Regions from separate parts of the Micromonospora sp. NPDC093244 genome, predicted to be linked through region 2. Evidence: riboswitches for the same ligand, from Rfam matches in the RefSeq annotation. Region 2 holds a riboswitch; the other holds the start of a gene.
The links. Region 2 has a riboswitch for cyclic di-AMP ahead of AB0N27_RS29365 (transglycosylase family protein). Riboswitches for the same ligand answer to the same signal wherever they lie in the genome.

Region 1 (5,553 bases), on a different contig from region 2:
AGCGGCCCGGCGGCGGTCAGGACGGGCCTGGGGCGTCGGCGGGAGGCGCCTCGGCGAAGAGCGCGAGCAGATCGCCGACCTGCCGGTACGCCTCGGACGGGTGCCGGAACCGGCCGGACGGGTTGAGGGTGTACTCGTTGCGCCGGCCGACCCGGGTGCGGTGCAGGTAGCCGCCCGCCTCCAGGTCGGCGACGATCGCCTGGGCGGCCCGTTCGGTCACGCCGACCTCCGCGGCGACGTCGCGCAGCCGGGCCGTGGGGTCCCGGGCGATGGCCAGCAGAACGTGCCCGTGGTTGGTGAGGAACGTCCAGTTCCGCCCGCCGCCGGTCGCACCCGTTGCCGTGCCCGTCATCGTGGGACCGCCTCTCCGGTTGTCCGTCCCACTCGTCACCCTGCCATCGAGGCTCGCCGGCCCTGCCTCCGGGGCGGCGTCGCGGGAGCGACTCTGGCCGTCAACGTATGAAATCTATATCACGCATACCTTGACGCATCTTGTGGTGCGTGTGACCGTGGAGCGGGCCAGCGCCCGCCACCGGCCGGTCGAACACCCGGCTGACCAGGTCAGATGCGTGGAAACGAGGTGCGGGAATGAGCCTTCCCGGAGCACCCGGCGGGCAGCCGGGTCCGCAGCGGAGCGCCGACCAGTCGTCGACGATCACCGAGCCGGCCCTGGCGTACGCCGAGCTGGCCGCCGGCAACCGGCGCTTCGTCAGCGGCTCCCCGCGCCACCCCAACCAGGACGCCGGGCACCGGGCCGCGGTGGCCGACGGGCAGCACCCGTTCGCGGTGATCGTCGGCTGCTCCGACTCCCGGCTCGCCGCCGAGATCATCTTCGACCGGGGGCTGGGTGACCTGTTCGTGGTCCGCACGGCCGGGCACACGACCGGCCCGGAGGTGCTGGGCAGCGTGGAATACGCGGTGACGGTGCTCGGCACCCCGCTCGTAGTGGTGCTGGGCCACGACTCGTGCGGCGCGGTCCAGGCGGCCCGTGAGGTCGCCGCCACCGGCGTGGCACCCGAAGGGCACCTGGGCGCAGTCGTGGACGCCGTGCTGCCCAGCCTCCGTCGCGCCGCCGCCGACGGTGTCGACGACATCGACGGCATCGTCGACATCCACATCGCACAGACCGTCGAGGCGTTGCTGGAACAGTCGTCCGTGCTGGCCGACGCGGTGACGCGGGGACGGTGCGCGGTGGTGGGCGTGTCGTACCGGCTCGCCGCCGGTGTGGTGCGCCCGGTCGCGGCCGTTCCGGCGGGCGTCGCCTCGCTCGACGTACCCGACGGGCCGTCGACGCCCGCCGCCGCCTGACGCGACGAGGGCCGCCCCACGGTGCGGGACGGCCCTCGATCAGCTGAGCGGGTGGGTCAGAGCAGCGACATGTGTACGTGGTCGGTGTGGTTCGACGGTCCGCTGTACGACTTCCAGCCGGTCGCCGGGAACCAGATCTGCCGGTTCCAGATCACGTAGTAGATGCCGAGGCGGTCGGCGTTGCGGATGAGGAACGCGGCGACGTTGTTGCCGTACATGCGGGTGTCGTCGTTGTGCCACGGGCTGAAGCCGCTCTTCTGCAACGACCAGTCGCAGGCGCGGCCCTTCGGGTGCTCCCACGGCCCGCCGGAGCGGTAGCAGCCCACGAACCGGTTGAAGCCGGCCCGCTTGACCTCCTTGTACGCGTGCAGCGTGCGCGGCGTGACGCAGCCGGACGTGGTCGGGTCGTCCTCGCTGCACGACTGCGCCTTCCAGTCGCCGTCGGCGGTGCGCCCCGGGCCGATCCGGGCCACCGGCGAGGTGGCGTCCACCAGGCCTCCGGTGAAGCCCTTCCCGCCGACGAGGGCGAGCGCCTTGTCCGCGTCGCGCTTCTCCTTCGCCATCAGGGCAGTCTGCTTCTGCTGCTCCCGGACCTCCGCGTCGAGTTGCAGCTTGGCCTGCTCCGCGCGGGCCTTCACCTCGTTGACCTCGGCGAGCTTCTTCTCGTTGACCATGTTCATCTCGTCGAGCATGGCGGCCCGGCGGACGAACGAGTCGGGGGCGTCGCTCTCCAGCAGCATGGCGATCGCGCCGATCCGCCCGGTCCGGTACGACTGGGCGGCGATCTGCGCGACCTGCGGCGCCAGCGCCTCCAGATCCGCCTTCGCGCGGTCGACCTCCTGCGCCAGTTCGAGCTGCCGCTTCTTGGACTTGTCCAGCTGGGACTTGGCCGCCACGTAGTCCCGGTTGGTCTTCTCGATGACGTCGGTGAGCAGTGTCGGCTCGCCGTCCTCCTCGTGCCCGGACGGCGTCGGCGTCGTCGGGGCAGCGTTCGCCGGGAGGGGGCCGGCGAGCACGGTCAGTGCGGCGATCACGGCCACCACGGGCGTCAACCAGCGGCGTAGGGGTGCCGTCACGATGTTCCCTTCCGTCGACCGCCGACCGGGTTAGCTGACGGGTTCGGGGCGGAAGTGGCCCCTACCGCTGACGCGGATTCACCCCACGTACCTGGGTTCCCGGCTCGCCGGTTGGCGATTGGGCGGTGGCACCGCAGGCGCCGATTCGCGCCTTCGGCGGTGACCGGCAGCGAGGTTACCCGAGAGTCGACCCCCTGAGCTACGTCCCGATGCCCACCAAAAGCGTCATATCGCCATGGCGTTGAGTGACCAGTGATGCGGTTCTCAGGCCGGATGCCCGATCTGGTCACGCTGAGGAGTGTCACCATGCCGTCTCCGTGCTCCTGTTCGTCTCTGGCCACCTGTCGGTGGCGGGGGGCGGGGGTGTGGCAGGCGCCGGGTCCGCTTCGTGGGGTGGACCAGTACGTGGGGAGCTGAGCGCGGCCAACGCCTCCGCCCGGTCCGGCCGGGGCCGGGGAGCGGGGGTGCCCTCGGCCGGCTCGGCAGCCGACCGGCCGGCGGCGGTCACCACCGCGGCCAGCCCGGTGGTCAGCGGCACGGCGGCGATGAGGCCGAGGGTGGCCACGGCGCTGCGGACGATCTCCTGCGCCAGGAACTCGCTGGTGAGGATCTGTCCGAGGGGGCGCGTGTCGGCGGTGAGCAGGAGCAGCAGGGGCAGCGAGGCGCCCGCGTACGCCAGCACGATCGTGTTGACCGTGGAGGCGATGTGCGCCCGGCCGACCCGGGTGGCAGCCCGGTACAGCTGCAACCGGGTCAGCCCCGGGTTGGCGTTCGCCAGTTCGGTGACGGTGGCCGCCTGGGTGACCGTCACGTCGTCGAGCACCCCGAGCGAGCCGATGATGATCCCGGCGAGCAGCAGGCCGTGCAGGTCCACGTCGGCCTGGAACATCGACAGCGTGGTGGCGTCCTCGCTGCCGAAACCGGTGAGGTGGGTGGCTGCGGTGGCGATGGTGGCGAGCACGCCGGTGAGGACCAGGCTGCCCAGGGTGCCGAGGACAGCTACCGAGGTCTGCGCGGTCACCCCGTGTGTCAGGTAGAGCACCACGAACATGATCAGGGCGGCACCGACCACCGCGACGACAAGCGGTGACCGGCCGGCGGCGATGCCCGGCAGCACGAAGGTGAGGAGGATGGCGAAGCTGGCGGCCAGCCCGGCGAGCGCGGCCAGGCCACGCCACCTGCCGAACGCGACGATCGCGGCGGCGAAGACCACCGCCAGCCACACCAGCGGTGTGCCGCGCTGGTGTTCGGCGATGTTCCAGTTGCTGGCGCCGGGGTCGGCGGGGTCGGTCAGCTCGACCAGGATCACCTCGTCGCCGACGTCGACCCGGGGTGCTCCGGGGCCGTCCGGTACCGGTGTCTGGACCTGCTGCCCGGCGCTCGGCCCGTCCTGCACCCGGACGTCCACCGTGCCGCACCGCCCGTCGCCGGCGTTCGGCGTGCCCTCCGGGGTCTGCGGCGTGGGCGGGCACGGTTCGGTAACCACGCGGGTCACTGTGCCGTGGTAGCGCGGGACGTCCGCGCCGCCGCCGGTCTGCGGGGAGTCGCCCCGGGGCCAGAGCACCACAGCCGCGAGCACCGTGGCGACGAACAGGGGTACCACGGTCGCGACGAGGATCCGCCGTACCCGGGGAGGGGCGGACGGAACGGAACGGCTGTGGTCGGAACCCAATGCGAGACTCCCAACGAATCCGATGCGGGGTACGTGCCGGTGGGCCGGTCGGTTCACCGTCGCCGCGGAAATGCGGTGACGGGCGCGGCGGATCGCGGGATGCCGATCGCTTGATCACGTACGGTGAACGACTGGTCGGACCGGCGGGGAGCGCCGCCGTGTCGCGGCGGCACCGGTGCCGGGCTGCGCAGCGTCGTGATCCGAGGGCCATCGTCGGAATGCTAACCACACAGGCTGTGGGACGCAGGTCGTGGCGGAGTGTCGGGGTCCCCGAACCGCCCGCGTGGCGGGGCGCGGCCCGGGATCGTGGAGTCATGCACGCTGAGTCACCACATGGTCCGCACGGTCAGCAGCACGGTGGGCACGACAAGCACGCCGGTCACGATCCGGCGATGTTCCGCCGCCGGTTCTGGGTCTGCCTGGTGCTCACCGTGCCTGTGGTGCTGACCAGTCACCTCGTGGCGGACCGGCTCGGTCCGCGCTGGGACGTGCCGGGGAGTTCCTGGGTGGGGCCGGCGCTCGGCTCGGTGGTGTTCTGGTGGGGCGGCTGGCCGTTCCTGGTCGGCGCGGTCCGGGAGGTGCGAGACCGGGCACCGGGGATGATGCTGCTTGTCGCGATGGCGATCACCGTCGCCTACACCGCGTCGCTGGCCACCAGCGTCGGCGCGTTCGACCTGGACTTCTGGTGGGAGTTGGCGGCGCTTGTCACCATCATGCTGCTCGGGCACTGGCAGGAGATGAAGGCCATCGGGCAGGCCCGGGGAGCCCTCGCGGCGCTTGCCGCGCTGCTGCCCGACGAGGCCGAGCGGGTGGCCGCCGACGGCCGGGTCGAACCGGTGCCGGTGGACGCGCTGCGGGTGGGTGACGTGGTGCTGGTCCGCCCGGGTGGCCGGGTGCCGGCCGACGGGGTCATCGTCCAGGGCGGTGCCGAGCTGGACGAGTCGATGATCACCGGCGAGTCGCGGCCGGTCGCTCGTGCGGCCGGCGGTCGGGTCGTGGCGGGCACTGTCGCCACCGACTCGGCGGTCCGGGTCCGGGTCGAGGCGCTTGGTGAGCAGACCGCCCTCGCCGGCATCCAGCGCATGGTCGCCCAGGCACAGCGCTCGGGCGGTCGGGCCCAGCTGCTGGCCGACCGGTTCGCCGCCGCGCTGTTCTACGTCGCGACCGGCACCGCCGTGCTGACCGTGCTGGTCTGGACGGCGCTGGGGCGGACCGACGAGGCGGTGGTCCGCGCGGTAACCGTCCTGGTGATCGCCTGCCCGCACGCGCTCGGCCTGGCCATTCCGCTTGTCGTCGCGCTCTCCACGGCGGTGGCCGCGCGATCCGGGATCCTGGTGAAGGACCGGTTGGCGTTGGAGCGGATGCGGACCGTCGGCGCGGTGCTCTTCGACAAGACCGGCACGCTGACCCGGGGCGAGCACACCGTCTCCGACATGACTGTGACGCCTGACGTGGAGCGGGACGAGGCGCTGCGCATCGCCGCAGGCGTCGAGTCGG
Region 2 (5,553 bases):
TGCACCGCCCGCACCTCGGCGCGCAGCCGTGACGGCATCACCTGGTCGAGCTTCGCCAGCGCCCGCAGGGCCGCCTCGCCCGCCCCGGCGACCGTGCCCCCGGACGCCAGCCGCAGGGACACGGCGGTCGCGATCGCCTCCTCGTCGTCCAGCAGCAACGGCGGCAGCCGGGTGCCCGCGCCGAGCTGATAGCCGCCACCGACACCTGACACCGCGCGCACCGGATACCCAAGTGTCCGCAGGCGTTGCACGTCGCGGCGGACGCAGCGGTCGGTGACCCGCAGCTGCGCGGCGAGGTCGGCGGCCGTCCAGGACGGTCGTCGTTGCAGCAGCGCGACAACCGCAGAACCCGCTCGGTGGTCGCCTCGACACTCACCCGCCGATCGTTGCACGGATCGAGGAACGATCCTGTCCGCGATTTCCGGGAGGCTGGGACCATGACCGACGAGATCAGGGGAGCTGCCATGCCACGCGACGTGCAGATCACGTTCGACTGCGCCGACCCGGCCGCGCTGGCCAGGTTCTGGGCCGAGGCGCTCGGCTACCGGCTGCAGGGCCCGCCCGGCGGCTTCGAGTCGTGGGAGCAGGCACTCGACGCGATGGGCGTGCCGCCGGAGAACCGCAACGACGCCTCGGCGGTGGTCGACCCCGAGGGCTCCCGACCACGGCTGTTCTTCCAGCGCGTACCCGAGGGCAAGCAGGTCAAGAATCGCGTCCACCTGGATGTCCGCGCGGCGCCGGGCCTCGCCGGGGACGAGCGGATGGCGGCCCTCGAAGCGGAGGCCGAACGGCTCGTCGCGTACGGCGCCACCCGGCTCGCCCGACACGAGCCCGCTCCCCCGCTGGGTGCCGGCCACCTCGTCATGGCCGACCCCGAGGGCAACGAGTTCTGCCTCGACTGATCGGCACGTGACCGCGTTCGCCCAGGTCACTACAGTGGCGACAGGCACTATGCGAACATGTGTACGTGTCGCCCGGGGCCACCATCCTGCACGCCGACCTGGACGCCTTCTACGCGTCGGTCGAGCAGCGCGACGACCCACGCCTGCGGCGACGCCCGGTGATCGTCGGCGGCGGGGTGGTGCTCGCGGCCAGCTACGAGGCGAAGGCGCGCGGCGTCCGCAGCGCCATGGGCGGTCGGCAGGCGCGCCGGCTGTGCCCCGACGCGATAGTGGTGCCGCCGCGCATGTCCGCGTACACGGTGGCGAGCCGGGCGGTGTTCGAGATCTTCCGGCGGACCACCCCGCTGGTCGAGGGGCTCTCCATCGACGAGGCGTTCCTGGACGTGGGCGGCCTGCGCCGCCTGGTCGGGCCCCCGGCCGACATCGCCGAGGGTCTGCGTCGGGAGGTCCGCGAGCAGGTCGGCCTGCCCATCACGGTGGGCGTGGCGCGGACGAAGTTCCTGGCGAAGGTGGCAAGCGGGGTGGCGAAACCGGACGGGCTGCTGGTGGTCGCACCCGACGGCGAACTGGCGTTCCTGCATCCGCTGCCGGTCGAGCGGCTCTGGGGTGTCGGTCCGATCACCGCTGCGAAGCTGCGCGAACGCCGGATCCGTACCGTCGGCGACGTGGCCCGGCTCGGTGAGGCGGCGCTGGTCTCGCTGCTCGGCGGGGGCGCGGGCCGGCACCTGCACGCTCTGGCCCACAACCGTGACCCCCGGCCGGTGCAGGTGGGCCGCAGGCGTGGGTCGATGGGCGCGCAGCACGCGCTGAGCCCCGCCCCGCACGCGGCGGCCGAGCTGGACGCGATCCTCGCCGGCCTGGTCGACCGGGTCACCAGGCGGATGCGGGCCGCCGGACGGGCCGGCCGCACGGTGGTGCTGCGGCTTCGCTTCGGCGACTACACGCGGGCCACCCGCTCGCACACGGTGGGCAAGGCGACCGCGGACACCACTCAGGTGCTCGCCGCCGCACGGGCGCTGCTGCGGGCGACCCGGCCCGAGATCGACAGGCGGGGCGTGACCCTGATCGGCGTCTCGGTGGGCAACCTCGACGACAACCCGGTCCAGCCGGAGCTGCCCTTCCAACCCGACCCCGGCACCGACCTCGACGCGGCGGTCGACGCGGTCCGTGACCGGTTCGGATCGGCGGCCCTCACCCGGGCGGTGCTGCTCGGCCGCGATCCCGGCGTCGAGATGCCGCTATTGCCCGACTGATGGTCTCTTGGCGGCCGAGTTTCTGCGATCGGTGACACATCACAGCAGGTCGGCGGTTTAGCCGACCGCCCACGGGTGACCCTTGAGGGGACCAGCCTGACGAGGGGGACCCACGATGTCCGACGACACCAGCAACCGACCGAGCCGTCGCGTCGAGCGTCCGCACGACGTGACCGACCCGCTGCTCTGGCAGCTCGCGGTCGACGTGCTGAGCGCCCACGAGCCGGACGACGAGGGGCACTGCCGCAATCTCCAGTGCGCCGGCCAGGGGTGGCCGTGCGAGGCCCGCACCGGCGCCGAGCACTCGCTGCGGCTGGCCCGCGGCGAGTCCACCTCGGTCGAGACGACAGTCGACGACGTACGGGACGAGAGCCGCCCCGGCTGGCCCGGCGGGACCGCGCCGCGCTGGGGCCGCAACGCCGGGCCGCTGCCCGCGCAGCAGCGAGAGCAGAAGGCGTCCGCCACCGCGGCCTGACCGCTACCCGCGTCGTCACACACGAACGCTCGGCCGGTGACCCGGCCGAGCGTTCGTGCGTCGTGCGTCGTGCGTCGTGCGTCGTGCGTCGTGCGTCGTGCGTCAGAGGCTGAGCCGCTGACCCGGGAAGATCAGACCCGGGTCGGCGCCGATCAGCTGCCGGTTGCGCTCGTACAGCGCTTGCCAGCCGCCGGTCGAGCGCTGGCGGTCGGCGATCTCCGACAGGGTGTCGCCCGGCTTGACGGTGTACGTCTCGCCGCCCGCCGCGGGCGCGGTGCGCTCGTGGTCGCGCGTCGCCGGCTTCTCGCCGCGCGACGGCCTGGGCTTCGAGCTCGACTCCGTCGACTTGGTCGACTTCGTGGCGGAGCCGCCCGACGAGCCGCCCTTCTTGCCGCAGGTCGGCCAGGCGCCGATGCCCTGCCCGTCGAGCACCTTCTCGGCGACGGCGATCTGCTCGCCGCGGCTGGCCAGGTCGGCGCGTGCGGCGTACTTCTTGCCGCCGTAACCGGCCCAGGTGCTCTGCGAGAACTGCAAACCGCCGTAGTAGCCGTTACCGGTGTTGGTCTTCCAGTTGCCGCCGGACTCGCACTTGGCGATCGCGTCCCAGTTGACGCCGGCCTGCGCCGGGGCGGCCGGGCCGAAGAGGGCGACAGCACCGGTGACCGCGCCGACGGCGAGGGTGCCGACGGCGAGGCGGCGGGTGGTGACCCGTCGATGACGGGGCGTGTGAGCAGAAGTCATGAGTTTCCTCCACGCCGGCGAGGTGAGCTGTCGGGTTCGGGCCGAGGAGCCCGGCCGCGCGGTGGCGGCTTCACCCCGAGGTGACGTGCACCGGAAAACCTGGGTCCCCCGCTCCTGCCCGGTGGACTGGGTTCCGACGACCGGGGGCAGGATTTGGCGTTGCCGGCCGTGGTGTCCGCAGTGGCGAACCCGACCGACGTTAGGCACGGTCGGTGACGAACGCCCACTCGCTGTGAAGTTGTTCACCGGGCAGCGCTCGGCGTTGCGCCCACCGGTTGCGGGCCTCGCGGCACTGTGCAGTGACCACGATGGACCGTTTGCGATCAGCGCTCGGGGCGGAGCCAGGCGACGATTCGACGCAGCAGCTCGACGTGGCCTGGCGACTCGTACGACCGGCCGTCGTGGCCGAGGGCGCTGTAGACGATCCGGCTGTCCCCTGCCGTGCGGGCCCAGACGAGCGGGTGGAAGACGCCGTCCTCCCGGTGCCCGTAGAGCGGCTCGATGTGGACGCCGTCGACCCGTTCCAGGTCGGTGTAGCGCTCGTCGAAGACCTCGATGTCGCCGAGCCCCTCGGTGATCGGATGCGCGACGGCGGTCCGCCGGATGAGACTGGAACCGATCGGCGGATGGAACGAACGGCCGTGCTCCCAGGCGGCGCCGATCGTGGCACGCCAGCTCGGCACCCGGGGAAACGCGAGGGTCGCGCTGTGGACGGCGAGCAGGTTGCCGCCGCCGGCCAGGAAGCCGTCGAGAACGAGCCCGAGGAGCGCGTCGTCGGGGACCGGGGAGGACCGGTCGGCGCTCGCGTTCACCACCAGCAGTCGGGCACCGTCGAGCGCGGTCGCGAGCCGGTCGACGGACGTCATGACGGCGGCACCACCGATGATGTCCGCGAGGATGGCGCTGGTCTGCGCCAACGGGTGCCAGGGGTCGCCGTGCGGCCCCTGGCCGCTGAAGATCACGGTGTCGACAGGCACGAGCCCTCCCGGAATCGACGTTCGGGCAGAGATCAGGGTCGCGTGCCGGCGGGGCCCCTGCCGGGTGCCCCGCCGGTCGGAGCGACTACAGGGTGCGGGCCAGCCGGTCGGCGAGCGTCCGGGTGAAGCGGGCCGGGTCGGCCAGTTCGCCGCCCTCGGCGAGTACCGCCAGGCCGTACAGCAGTTCGGCCGTCTCGGTCAGGGTCTCGGAGGAGTCGCCCTGCTCGTGGGCCTTGCGCAGCCCGGCGACCAGCGGATGACCCGGGTTGATCTCCAGGATCCGCTTGGTGGACGGAATCTCGTGCCCCATCGCCCGGTACATCTTCTCCAGCGTCGGGGTGAGATCGTGCGCGTCCCCGACGACGCAGGCCGGTGAGGTGGTCAGCCGCGACGACAGGCGGACCTCCCGGACACTGTCGGCGAGGGTGGTGCCCAGCCATTCGACGAGCGCGGCGAACTCCTGCCGCTGCTGCTCACGTTCGGTCTCGGCCTGCTGCTTCTCCTCGTCGGTGTCCAGGTCGACCTCGCCCTTGGCGATGGAGCGCAACTGCCGGCCGTCGTACGTGCCGACCCGCTCGACCCACACCTCGTCGACGGGGTCGGTCAGGAGCAGCACCTCGTGGCCCTTGGCCCGGAACGCCTCCAGGTGCGGGGAGTTCTCGATGGTGGCCCGGGAGTCGCCTGTGGCGTACCAGATGTCGCTCTGGCCGTCCTTCATCCGCGAGACGTAGCCGGCGAGGTCGGTGGGCTCGGCCGGGTCGTTGGTGGACGCCACCGACAGGATCTCCAGCAGGGTGTCCCGGTTGTCGGTGTCGTCGATCAGCCCTTCCTTGACGACAGTGCCGAACTCGTTCCAGAAGGTGCGGTACCGCTCGGGGTGGTTGGCCTTGAGGTCCTTGACCGTGGCGAGGACCTTCTTGACCAGACGGCGGCGGACGATCTGGATCTGCCGGTCCTGTTGCAGGATCTCGCGGGAGATGTTCAGCGACAGGTCGTGCGCGTCGACGACGCCCTTGACGAAGCGCAGGTAGGTGGGGACCAGCGCCTCGCAGTCGTCCATGATGAACACGCGCTTGACGTAGAGCTGGACGCCGCGGCGGCCCTGCGGGGCGAACATGTCGAGCGGGGCGTGGCTGGGCAGGAACAGCAGCGCCTCGTACTCGAAGGTGCCCTCGCCCTTCATGTGCACGACCTCGAGGGGGTCG

Region 1: another riboswitch for cyclic di-AMP. It lies ahead of AB0N27_RS15035 (hypothetical protein); the one in region 2 lies ahead of AB0N27_RS29365 (transglycosylase family protein).

The regions. Positions count from the first base shown of each region.
Region 1 is NZ_JBFBEO010000002.1:1,046,987-1,052,539, reverse strand. It holds gene AB0N27_RS15045 (helix-turn-helix domain-containing protein) at 17-352, opposite strand; gene AB0N27_RS15040 (carbonic anhydrase) at 589-1,308, shown strand; gene AB0N27_RS15035 (hypothetical protein) at 1,365-2,384, opposite strand; cyclic di-AMP (ydaO/yuaA leader) riboswitch at 2,389-2,519, opposite strand; gene AB0N27_RS15030 (YibE/F family protein) at 2,686-4,056, opposite strand; gene AB0N27_RS15025 (heavy metal translocating P-type ATPase) at 4,371-5,553, shown strand, end outside.
Region 2 is NZ_JBFBEO010000011.1:35,914-41,466, forward strand. It holds gene AB0N27_RS29345 (YafY family protein) at 1-392, opposite strand, end outside; gene AB0N27_RS29350 (VOC family protein) at 465-902, shown strand; gene dinB (DNA polymerase IV) at 968-2,155, shown strand; gene AB0N27_RS29360 (hypothetical protein) at 2,271-2,630, shown strand; gene AB0N27_RS29365 (transglycosylase family protein) at 2,733-3,371, opposite strand; cyclic di-AMP (ydaO/yuaA leader) riboswitch at 3,369-3,540, opposite strand; gene AB0N27_RS29370 (ThuA domain-containing protein) at 3,695-4,348, opposite strand; gene htpG (molecular chaperone HtpG) at 4,434-5,553, opposite strand, start outside.